One region of the Mesorhizobium sp. RSR565B genome, then DNA from elsewhere that is predicted to be linked to it. Evidence: predicted binding sites of a transcription regulator. Region 1 holds the regulator's gene; each other region holds the start of a gene.
What was found. Region 1 encodes LexA, which represses DNA repair genes until DNA is damaged. Its sites were predicted from a motif close to TGTTCNNNNTGTGTTCNG; they were not measured.
Positions count from the first base shown of each region.

Region 2: a site for LexA is predicted at 1,912-1,929, ahead of recA (recombinase RecA). Genes of this name have one in related genera too.
Region 3: a site for LexA is predicted at 1,692-1,709, ahead of ACYG9R_RS10450 (DNA recombination protein RmuC). Genes of this name have one in related genera too.

Region 1 is NZ_JBTTIE010000001.1:5,472,509-5,475,785, forward strand. Features, by position in the region: gene kynU (kynureninase) at 1-280, opposite strand, end outside; gene ACYG9R_RS26355 (GntR family transcriptional regulator) at 449-1,213, shown strand; gene lexA (transcriptional repressor LexA) at 1,418-2,200, shown strand; gene ACYG9R_RS26365 (ComEC/Rec2 family competence protein) at 2,194-3,277, opposite strand, start outside.
Region 2 is NZ_JBTTIE010000001.1:5,695,534-5,698,810, reverse strand. Features, by position in the region: gene ACYG9R_RS27530 (pseudouridine-5'-phosphate glycosidase) at 1-690, opposite strand, end outside; gene ACYG9R_RS27525 (carbohydrate kinase family protein) at 761-1,705, opposite strand; gene recA (recombinase RecA) at 1,988-3,091, shown strand.
Region 3 is NZ_JBTTIE010000001.1:2,167,904-2,171,180, forward strand. Features, by position in the region: gene ACYG9R_RS10435 (GNAT family N-acetyltransferase) at 1-155, opposite strand, end outside; gene fmt (methionyl-tRNA formyltransferase) at 152-1,102, opposite strand; gene def (peptide deformylase) at 1,108-1,638, opposite strand; gene ACYG9R_RS10450 (DNA recombination protein RmuC) at 1,742-2,995, shown strand; gene ACYG9R_RS10455 (class I SAM-dependent methyltransferase) at 3,097-3,277, opposite strand, start outside.

The DNA.
Region 1 (3,277 bases):
CCGTCTGCCCGTCAGCCGCGCCGATCAGTCGTCCGAGCTGATCTCCCAGTTCCACCGGCATGTTGAACCAGCCAGCCGTGTTCCAGGCGCGAATGAGGTCGTGCGCCCATTCCTGCGTGGCGGCCTGTTGCAATTCGCTGAAGACGGCTGGTGACGCGGCACCCAGCGAATTGCCGTCGAGATAAATCACGCCTTGCGGTAAGACAAAGCGTCCACGCATGGAGCGCAGCGGATCGGCGGCATCCATTGCTTCGATTGCAGCGAGATCGGGTGTCATCATGATCCGGCGCCCCTCCATGGACAAACGCGCGCGGCGGAGCCTGCCCGCCCAAACATGCCGGCGATCTTGAGTGGTCGCCCTTGAGCTGTCAAACATTATATATAATTCACCCATTGAAAGGCTTTGATATATAATACTCAGCCGAGCGTTTATGTCTGATGGATCACGATGCTGGATGACGAGCAGACCTCGAAGACGGAAGTGGCCTATCGCCTGCTCAGGCGCGATATTCTTGCGACCCGGCTGGCGCCTGCCGCGCCGTTGAAGCTGAGCACGCTGCGCAACACCTACGGCATCGGCTGGACGCCGTTGCGCGAGGCGCTGTCGCGGCTGGAGGCGGAACGGCTTGTGACCGCCATCAGCAACCGCGGGTTTGCGGTCGCTCCCGTCTCTCGGGCGGAGCTCGAGGATTTGGCGCGTGCGCGGCTGGTGGTCGAACTGCCCCTGCTGGTGGAATCGGTCGAGAAGGGCGACCGCGAGTGGGAAGACGCGGTCGTTGCCGCCCACTATCGTCTCTCACGGTGCGGGTCTGTTCTCGACGATCCATCGGATGATGCGGTCGACGCGTGGTACGAAAAACACGAGGCCTTCCATGCGGCGCTGCTCAGTGCCGCGACATCCAGCTGGCTGCTGCGCTTCAATGCAACGATTTCCGACCAATTGCATCGCCATCACCGCTTTCTGGGTTTGGCCCCGACGCTGCGCGCCGCCGCCGGCCGCACGGATGGGCACCGGAAGGCCGTGGCGGCCCTGCGCGACGCCGTGGCGATCGAACACCATACCGCCCTGATGGAAGCGGCCCTCGATCGCGACGTCGAACGTGCGAAAACTCTGATGACCGCTCACATCGGCTACACGCTGCGGGTCTATGCCCAGAGCGAACCCGGCGCGGATGCTGCGCAGCCCCGTCCGAAAAGGAAGCGGCGATCGTAGCCGACGACGCAGGCCACTTGTCTTCGTTTCACCCCGTTGCTGGCAACTGGGCGCAGGCGGCGCTCGCAGCGCCGAACGTTACGCTGAACAAAACGTCAACACATTCATTAAACTTTAAAAGGTTGCGGAACACAACTGGAACAGATAGTGTTTGTTCTGGGTTTGTTTTTTCTGATTCTGGTTTCAGAACCCTTGGGGGCCGCGATGCTGACGCGCAAACAACATGAGCTTCTGATGTTCATCCATGAACGCCTGAAGGAGAGCGGAATCCCGCCGTCCTTCGACGAGATGAAGGAAGCGCTCGACCTCGCCTCCAAGTCCGGCATCCACCGACTGATCACAGCGCTTGAGGAGCGCGGTTTCATTCGCCGGCTGCCGAACCGGGCGCGCGCGCTGGAAGTGCTGCGGCTACCCGACTCGATCGCACCAGGCCTCAACGCGGCGAGGAAGTTTTCGCCGAGCGTCATTCAGGGCAGTCTTGGTCAAGCCGGCCAAGGGCAAGGCGGCCAGGGACAAGGCGGGATGGGCCAAGGCGGTCTCGGCCGCCAGATCAGGCCGGGCTCGCCGTCGCGTTCGATGTCTGCCGGCAATGACGATGCCGTTTCCTCGATTTCAATCCCGGTGATGGGACGCATCGCCGCCGGCGTGCCGATCGACGCCATCCAGCATCAGACCCATTCGATCTCGGTGCCGCCCGACATGATCATGGGCGGTGAACACTACGCGCTCGAGGTCAAGGGCGATTCGATGATCGAGGCCGGCATTTTCGATGGCGACACGGTCATCATCCGCAATGCCGACACAGCCAGCCCCGGCGAGATCGTGGTGGCGTTGGTCGACGATGAGGAAGCGACCCTGAAACGCTTCCGCCGCAAGGGCGCCTCGATCGCCCTGGAAGCCGCCAACCCGGCCTACGAGACCCGCATTTTTGGACCGGACAGGGTGAAGGTGCAGGGCAAGCTTGTCGGATTGATCCGGCGCTACTGAGCCGGCTTGGGTTTGTACTTTTCACGCTGGTTGTAAGGCGGCAGGCCGCGCGCGTCGCGGGAGAAGCGGCGTTGCTCCTGCCAGGGGCGATACGGCTTGTCGACGGCGAACCGGATGGTTGGCGCTGCCGCTGCCGATTGCGGATCGAAGAAGACGGCGGCGCTGCCGTCGCGGGCCAGCTGTTTCTTCGTCACGACCAGGACCAGCGGGTCGCGGCACGGATTGTAGGCGGTGGCGTCATCGATGACGATCAGGCTCGCGAAGGCACAGGCCGGCCGCGCCGTCTTGCGGTCTTTCGCAAGAGCTACAATGGCTCCGGAAGGGTGTCGAGCGATACAGAGATCGCCGGTGCAATAGAAGGGCGAGCCGGGCGGCAGATCGAGCGGATCGAGATCGAACCGCGTATCTGTTGCCTCGAAAATCTCGGGCGGGACAATGGTTTCGGCCCGCAGCGCCCGTTTCCAATTGTCCGTGGTGAATTCGTTGGAGCGTTCGCGGTTGAGGGCGAGTTCGCCGCCACCGATCGGCATGGCCACCAAATGTGCGTCCTCGGATATGAGCACGTCGGGCGTAAGCACCTGCGGCACCGTCAACAGGCCGGCCAGCGCGAAAGGCACGGCCGCCAGCCTGAGCCAGGTGGTGGCCATGGTGGCGATGACGAGGGCGACTGCCACCAACAGCACCGAGCGGATGGAGATCAGCCCGACGGCGTCGACCGGCGAGCGCTCGGAAATCCAGGCCGATATAGCGATCATCGCCATCAGACCCTTGCCCATCACATAGAGGAACGGCCCGTCGGCGCCGAACGGCATCGCCAGTGCGCTGAGCACGGCAAAGGGCATGACGATCAACGAAACAATCGGCATCACGGCCAGATTGGCGATCAGGCTGAGCGGCGACACACGCTGAAAATGCCAGATGGCGAACAGCAAGGTTGCACTGCCGGCGATGATCGAGGTCATGGCGAGGCCGCCCATGGCCAGCGCGAATTTTCGCGACAGGAAGCCGACGAAGGAGCGCTTTGCCAGCGGCGTTCTCACCTTGTCGGCGCGGTAATCGGCCCAGCCGGCATAGGCG
Region 2 (3,277 bases), 220 kb from region 1:
CAGCATGCCGCCGACCAGGCCAAGTGCCGCCCTGGTCTTGTAGAAATGCGCGATCTCTTCCGGTCTGTGCAGGGTCAGCGGCGCGCGGAACGGCGAATGCCGCGACCAGAAGGCCGGCATCGTCTCGCAGCCATGGCCAATCACCGGCACGCCGCGCGTCTCCAGCACTTCAAGCGTCTTTTCGATGTCGAGGATCGCCTTGGCGCCGGCCGAGACGACGATGACCGGCGTGCGCGCCAACTCGTCGAGATCGGCCGAGATGTCGAAGCTCTTTTCCGCGCCCTTGTGGACGCCGCCAATGCCGCCGGTGGCGAACACCTTTATCCCGACCATGTCAGCGGCGATCATGGTGGCGGCGACCGTGGTGCCGCCGGTGCGGCCTTGCGCCACCGCAAAGCCGAGATCGGCGCGCGACAGCTTCATGGCATCGCCGGTCATGGCCAGCGACTCGCGCTCGCCGTCGGACAGTCCGATCTTGATGCGGCCGGCGACCACGGCGATCGTCGCCGGCACCGCGCCATTGTCCAGGATTATCTTTTCGACATTGGCGGCCATGGCGCCATTGTCGGGGTAAGGCATGCCATGGGTGATGATGGTGCTCTCCAGCGCCACGACCGGGCGGCCAGCGGCGAGCGCCTCGGCCACGGGCGCGTGGAGGTCGATCAAGAGGCGGGCGCTTTGCGGTGTCATGATGGTCTCCGATCCGGAGATCCGCGCGTCCGCTTGGACGTCGCGCTCCGGCAATGGCAATTGGCCGCCCTCATGCCATTTCCTGCGCGTCGGGCACAAGAGCCAGTGCCTCGGTGAAGGTCGCGGCGGTGAAGGCCGGCACGGCATCCGAACTTTCGATGGCGAGCGTCGCCGCGGCAACGCCTTCGCGGAGGGCCTGGCGCAATGCCAGGCCGCGCAGCAGGGCAGCGATGGTGGCGCCGGCCAGCGCGTCGCCGGCGCCGGTGACGTCGGCGACTTTTCTCGGCGCCGGCGGCAGGATAGAGAAGGCGCCGGCTTCGTCGAATCCCAGCACCGGCCCGTCGCCCGCCGTCACCACGCCACTGGTGAGGCCGCTGCAGCGCAGTCCGTCGACGGTCTCGCGCTCGGTGGCATTGGCATCGACGCCGGCCAGCACCATGGCCTCGCGCCGGTTCATGAAGACCTGCGCGAGTTCCTTCAGCACCGGTATCAGCCGCACCACCTTGGCCGGCGAAATGGCAATGGCGAACACCGGCTTGCCGGCGGCGACCCCCACCAGCCGCTCCAGCGCCGTTGATGGCAGATTGGCGTCGCAGAGCACCGCATCGGCCTCGGCGACCACCTCGCGCACCTTGGAGCGGCGGATCTGCTTGGGGAACGCCAAATCGTAGAGCGCCATGTCGGCAAAGCCGGTGATCAGCTCGCCATCCCTGTCGATCAGCGCGGTGTAGCTCGGCGTCGTGCGGTCGAGGAAAACCGCCGACAGGTCGGCAATGCCGGAGTCGGCGATGGCGCGCGCAACCGTCTCGGCCGAGGCATCGCCGCCGCGCACCGACAAAAGCGAGGCCGAGACGCCGCGCCGCACCAGGCTGCGCAGCGCGTTGAAGACGCCGCCGCCGACATCCTCGCGCATCGTGCCGGGGTTGGACGCCGCGGGCACGTACGTGCCCGACACCTGGCCGCGGCGATCGATATGGGCGCCGCCCACCGCCAGTATCTTTGCTGATTTCACCATGCCGGCGATATGACCTTTGTTTTTCGAACCGGACAAGCGCTAGGCTGTGCGACGGAGCTTCGCAGGCGAGCCGGCGATTCGGCCGATCGAAACAGCCGGAGCATCTGGCCCAATGGTGGATACATCCGGAAACGAAACCATGAGACAAAAAAAGAACAGATCCGGATAAAGATTGCTTTTCAGATATTTGACCCCTCTTGCCAAACGAGAACAAAAGTAGTACAAAATGGGCAGGGATTACGGATTGTCCGGCCTTCATTGACGACCAAGGGGTGATGTATCATGGCTCAGAATTCTTTGCGGCTTGTAGAGGACAAAGCGGTGGACAAATCAAAGGCTCTGGACGCGGCGCTGTCGCAAATCGAGCGCGCCTTCGGCAAGGGCTCGATCATGCGGCTTGGCGCCAACGAGCAGGTCGTCGAGATCGAAACCGTGCCGACCGGATCGCTGGGCCTCGACATCGCGCTTGGCGTCGGCGGCCTGCCGCGCGGCCGCATCGTCGAGATCTACGGGCCGGAAAGCTCGGGCAAGACGACACTGGCGCTGCACACAGTTGCCGAAGCCCAGAAGAAAGGCGGTATCTGCGCCTTCGTCGATGCCGAGCACGCACTCGATCCGGTCTATGCCCGCAAGCTCGGCGTCGATCTGGAAAACCTCTTGATCTCGCAGCCGGACACCGGCGAGCAGGCGCTGGAAATATGCGACACGCTGGTGCGTTCAGGCGCCATCGACGTGCTGGTCGTCGATTCGGTGGCGGCGCTGACGCCGCGCGCCGAAATCGAAGGCGAGATGGGCGATTCTCTGCCCGGTCTTCAGGCGCGTCTGATGAGCCAGGCGCTGCGCAAGCTGACCGCCTCGATCTCGCGCTCCAACACCATGGTCATCTTCATCAACCAGATCCGCATGAAGATCGGCGTCATGTTCGGTTCGCCCGAAACCACGACCGGCGGCAACGCGCTGAAATTCTACGCTTCGGTGCGCCTCGACATCCGCCGCATCGGCTCGGTCAAGGACCGCGACGAGGTCGTCGGCAACCAGACCCGCGTCAAGGTCGTCAAGAACAAGCTGGCGCCGCCCTTCAAGGTGGTCGAGTTCGACATCATGTATGGCGAGGGCGTCTCCAAGACCGGCGAACTGGTCGATCTCGGCGTCAAGGCCGGCGTGGTCGAGAAGTCGGGCGCCTGGTTCTCCTACAATTCGCAGCGTCTCGGCCAGGGTCGCGAAAACGCCAAACTGTTCCTGCGCGACAATCCCGACACGGCGCGCGAGATCGAACTTGCGCTGCGGCAGAATGCCGGGCTGATCGCCGAGAAATTTCTTGAAAATGGCGGCCCCGAGCGCGGCGAAAGCGACGACGGCTTCGAGGAAGAATCCGGCGCCATGTAGGGCACGGCCAGAGTTCGGCCATAAATCCAGTCTATTATCCGATGCTTAAGTAACCGAGTTCTTTAGTATTGCGTTTCAAACCGCTGGCCTTCGCGCCGGCGGTTTTCGTTTTTGGGCAGCGTGAAGCCGGCTTGGCAGTTGCCGGATTGGCCCAATTCCGTGTTTCTGGACAGGGTGGGGCGTGCC
Region 3 (3,277 bases), 3.3 Mb from region 1:
TCTTCTTCCGCCACCAGTTCGACAACGGCGTCGCCGCCGGTGACCAGAGCGTCGACCAGCCCGGCCTCCGCCTGCTGGCCGAATGCGTGTTCCTCGACCAGGCGTATGGCCTCGCGGTCCCGCGGCGTCGCGCCGCGTATCGACATCATGCTCATGAGAACTTCATTCCTTTTTCGATCTTGGCCCCGCGCAGAAACTCCTGCGCGGCAGCAGGCTTTCCGCCCGCCCGTTGAACTTCGACCAGCCTGACCGCGCCCGACCCGCAGGCGACCGTCAGCCGGTCATCGAGAATTCCTCCCGACTCGCCCATGCTTTCAGAAAGCGTGCCTTCAGAAAGCGTCGAGCGAAGCAGTTTCAGCCGTTCCGTGCGGCCGCCGATGTCGGCCTCGCACCAGGCGCCCGGGAATGGGGACAGGCCGCGAATGTGATTGTGGACCTCCGCAGCCGGGCGCGTCCAGTCCACACGTGTCTCCGACTTATCGATTTTCCTGGCGTAGGTCACCCTGTCAGCCGCCTGCAAAGTCGATGCCAGGGTATTTGTCTCCAATCGGGACAGCGCTTCCACCATCAGCGTGGCAGCAATATTCATCAAGCGGTCGTGCAGATCGCCGGCCGTCATGTCGGGCTCTATGGCGCATTTTTCAACCAGTGCCACCGGACCGGTGTCCAGGCCCTCTTCCATGCGCATCACCATCATGCCGGTTTCGACGTCGCCGGCCATAATGGCGCGCTGGATGGGAGCTGCACCACGCCAACGCGGCAAAAGCGAGGCGTGGCCGTTGAGGCAGCCGAGGCGCGGAGCCTCCAGAATACCCTTCGGCAACAGCAAACCATACGCGACGACGACCGCGACATCGGCACGCAACGCATGGAAAGCAGCTTGCTCGGCCTCGCCCTTCAGCGACAGCGGCGTGCGCACTTCGATGCCCAGCCGCTCAGCCTCGCGCTGCACCGGCGACGGTTTCAGCTCCAGCCCGCGGCGGCCCGCGGCGCGCGGCGGCTGGGTGTAGACGGCTGCTATCTCGTGCCCGGCCTCGGCAATCGCGCGCAGCACCGGCACCGAAAACTCCGGCGTGCCCATGAAGATGACGCGAAGCGGCATCTTCCCTATCCCACCAGCTTGCCCGGCGCCTTGTCCTTGGCGAGCTTCTTGAACTTCTTGACCACCATGTCGCGCTTCAGCTTCGAGATGTGGTCGATGAACAGCACACCGTTGAGATGGTCGATCTCGTGCTGCAGGCAGGTCGCCATCAGGCCTTCGGCCTCGATCTCCTGCAGCTTGCCGTCGCGGTCGAGATATTTCACGCGCACCGAGGCGGGACGCTCGACCTCGGCGTAATAGTCCGGGATCGACAGGCAGCCTTCCTCGTAGACCGAGCGAGCGTCGGCGCTTTCGAGGATTTCGGGATTGATGAAGACATGCGGCGCCGGCGGCTCGTCTTCCTTGGCGAGGTCGATGACCAGCATGCGCAGCGGCTCGCCGATCTGGATTGCGGCCAAGCCGATGCCCGGCGCATCATACATCGTCGCCAGCATGTCGTCGGCCAGTTTGCGCAAAGGCGCGTCGACGCGTTCGACCGGTTTGGAAACCTGGCGCAGGATAGGATCGGGAAGGATGATGAGCGGCTTGATCGACATGGCGCCTCACCTAAAACGTCGCAGGAGAAGCGTCAACCGGTGCGAATCGGTCTCGTTCACGTTTTGATCTGTGCCAGGTCTGCGAATCGGCTATGCTGGCGGGATGAACGACCTGAGCACCATCCTTTCCGAACCCGTTGCCCGGCTTGGCGCCACGACGATCACGCTCGGCCATGCACTGGCCCTCGGCGCGCTGGTGTTTCTCGGCCTGTTCCTGGCGCTTGTCGTGGCGCTGTGGCGATCGGCCAAGGCGCGCACCATCGCCGCGGCGGAAGCCGCCGACCACGCCCGCGACGCCGAGGCGCGGATGGCCGGCATTTTGCAAAGCCAGGCCGAGATGCAGGGCCGCATGGGCGCCATCGCCGACGTGTTCGGCGCAAGGCAGGCCGAACTCAACCAGTCGATCGGCCAGCGCCTCGACGCCATGACCGGCAGGCTCGGTCAAACCATGACCGAACAGACCAAATCGACGCATGAGAGCCTCGCCAAACTGCAGGAACGGCTGGCGGTCATCGACACCGCGCAAGGCAACATCCAGTCGCTGGCCGGCCAGGTCGTGCAATTGCAGGCGATCCTGTCCAACAAGCAGACGCGCGGCGCCTTCGGCCAGTCGCGCATGGAGGCGATCGTCGCCGACGGCCTTCCGATGGGCGCCTACGAGTTCCAGGCAACGCTGTCAAACGGCAGCCGTCCCGACTGCCTGGTCAGGATGCCGAACGGTGCGCCGCAGCTTGCCATCGACGCCAAGTTTCCGCTGGAAGCCTGGAACGCCATCCGCGCCGCCGATGGCGCCGAACAACAGAAGATCGCGGCCCAGGCTTTCCGCCGCGACATCGAAATTCACGTCCGCGATATCTCGGAAAAATACCTGATCCAGGGCGAGACGCAGGACACCGCCTTCATGTTCGTGCCGTCGGAATCGGTGTTCGCCGAAATCCACGAGAATTTCGACGCCGTGGTCCAGAAGGCGCACCGGGCGCGTGTCATCATCGTCTCGCCGTCGCTTTTGATGCTGTCGATCCAGGTCATCCAGGCCATCCTCAAGGACGCCCGCATGCGCGAACAGGCGCATCTGATCCAGGGCGAGGTGATCCGGCTGATGGAGGACGTCGCGCGCGTCGACGAACGCGTGCGCCGGTTGCAGACGCATTTTGGCCAGTCGGCCAAGGATATCGACGAGATACTGGTGTCGACGTCGAAGGTGACCAAGCGCGGCCAAAAGATCGAAGCGCTGGAGTTTGGCGAAAGCGAAGCCGAAGTGCGCGGTGGCGGCCCCGCCAAGGCCGAAGCCGGGGTGCGGGTGGCGGATTCCAAGACGGGGCAGCTCAGGCTACGTGTCGTCGAAGGCGACGATTAAAGCGCGTCGCGCTGAACGGATTCATACAACGCGCTTTAAAAGTCTTTGTTTTGATGCATGTCGTTGTCCCAGAACCGCGGCACACTTCTGGGCGCCATGCATTAGACCGTAGCCACGATCACGTGCGCCTGGATCTTGGCCGCAACCTCGCCGCTGCCGTGTCTGGCTGCAATCACGGACGCGGCGTGATCGGTTGCGGCTTCCAGTTTTCCTCTAGCCTCGATTTCGTTGCGAAGCGGAGTTCCCTGGCAATAGGCAACCGCCGGAAGGAGCGGCGAGGAG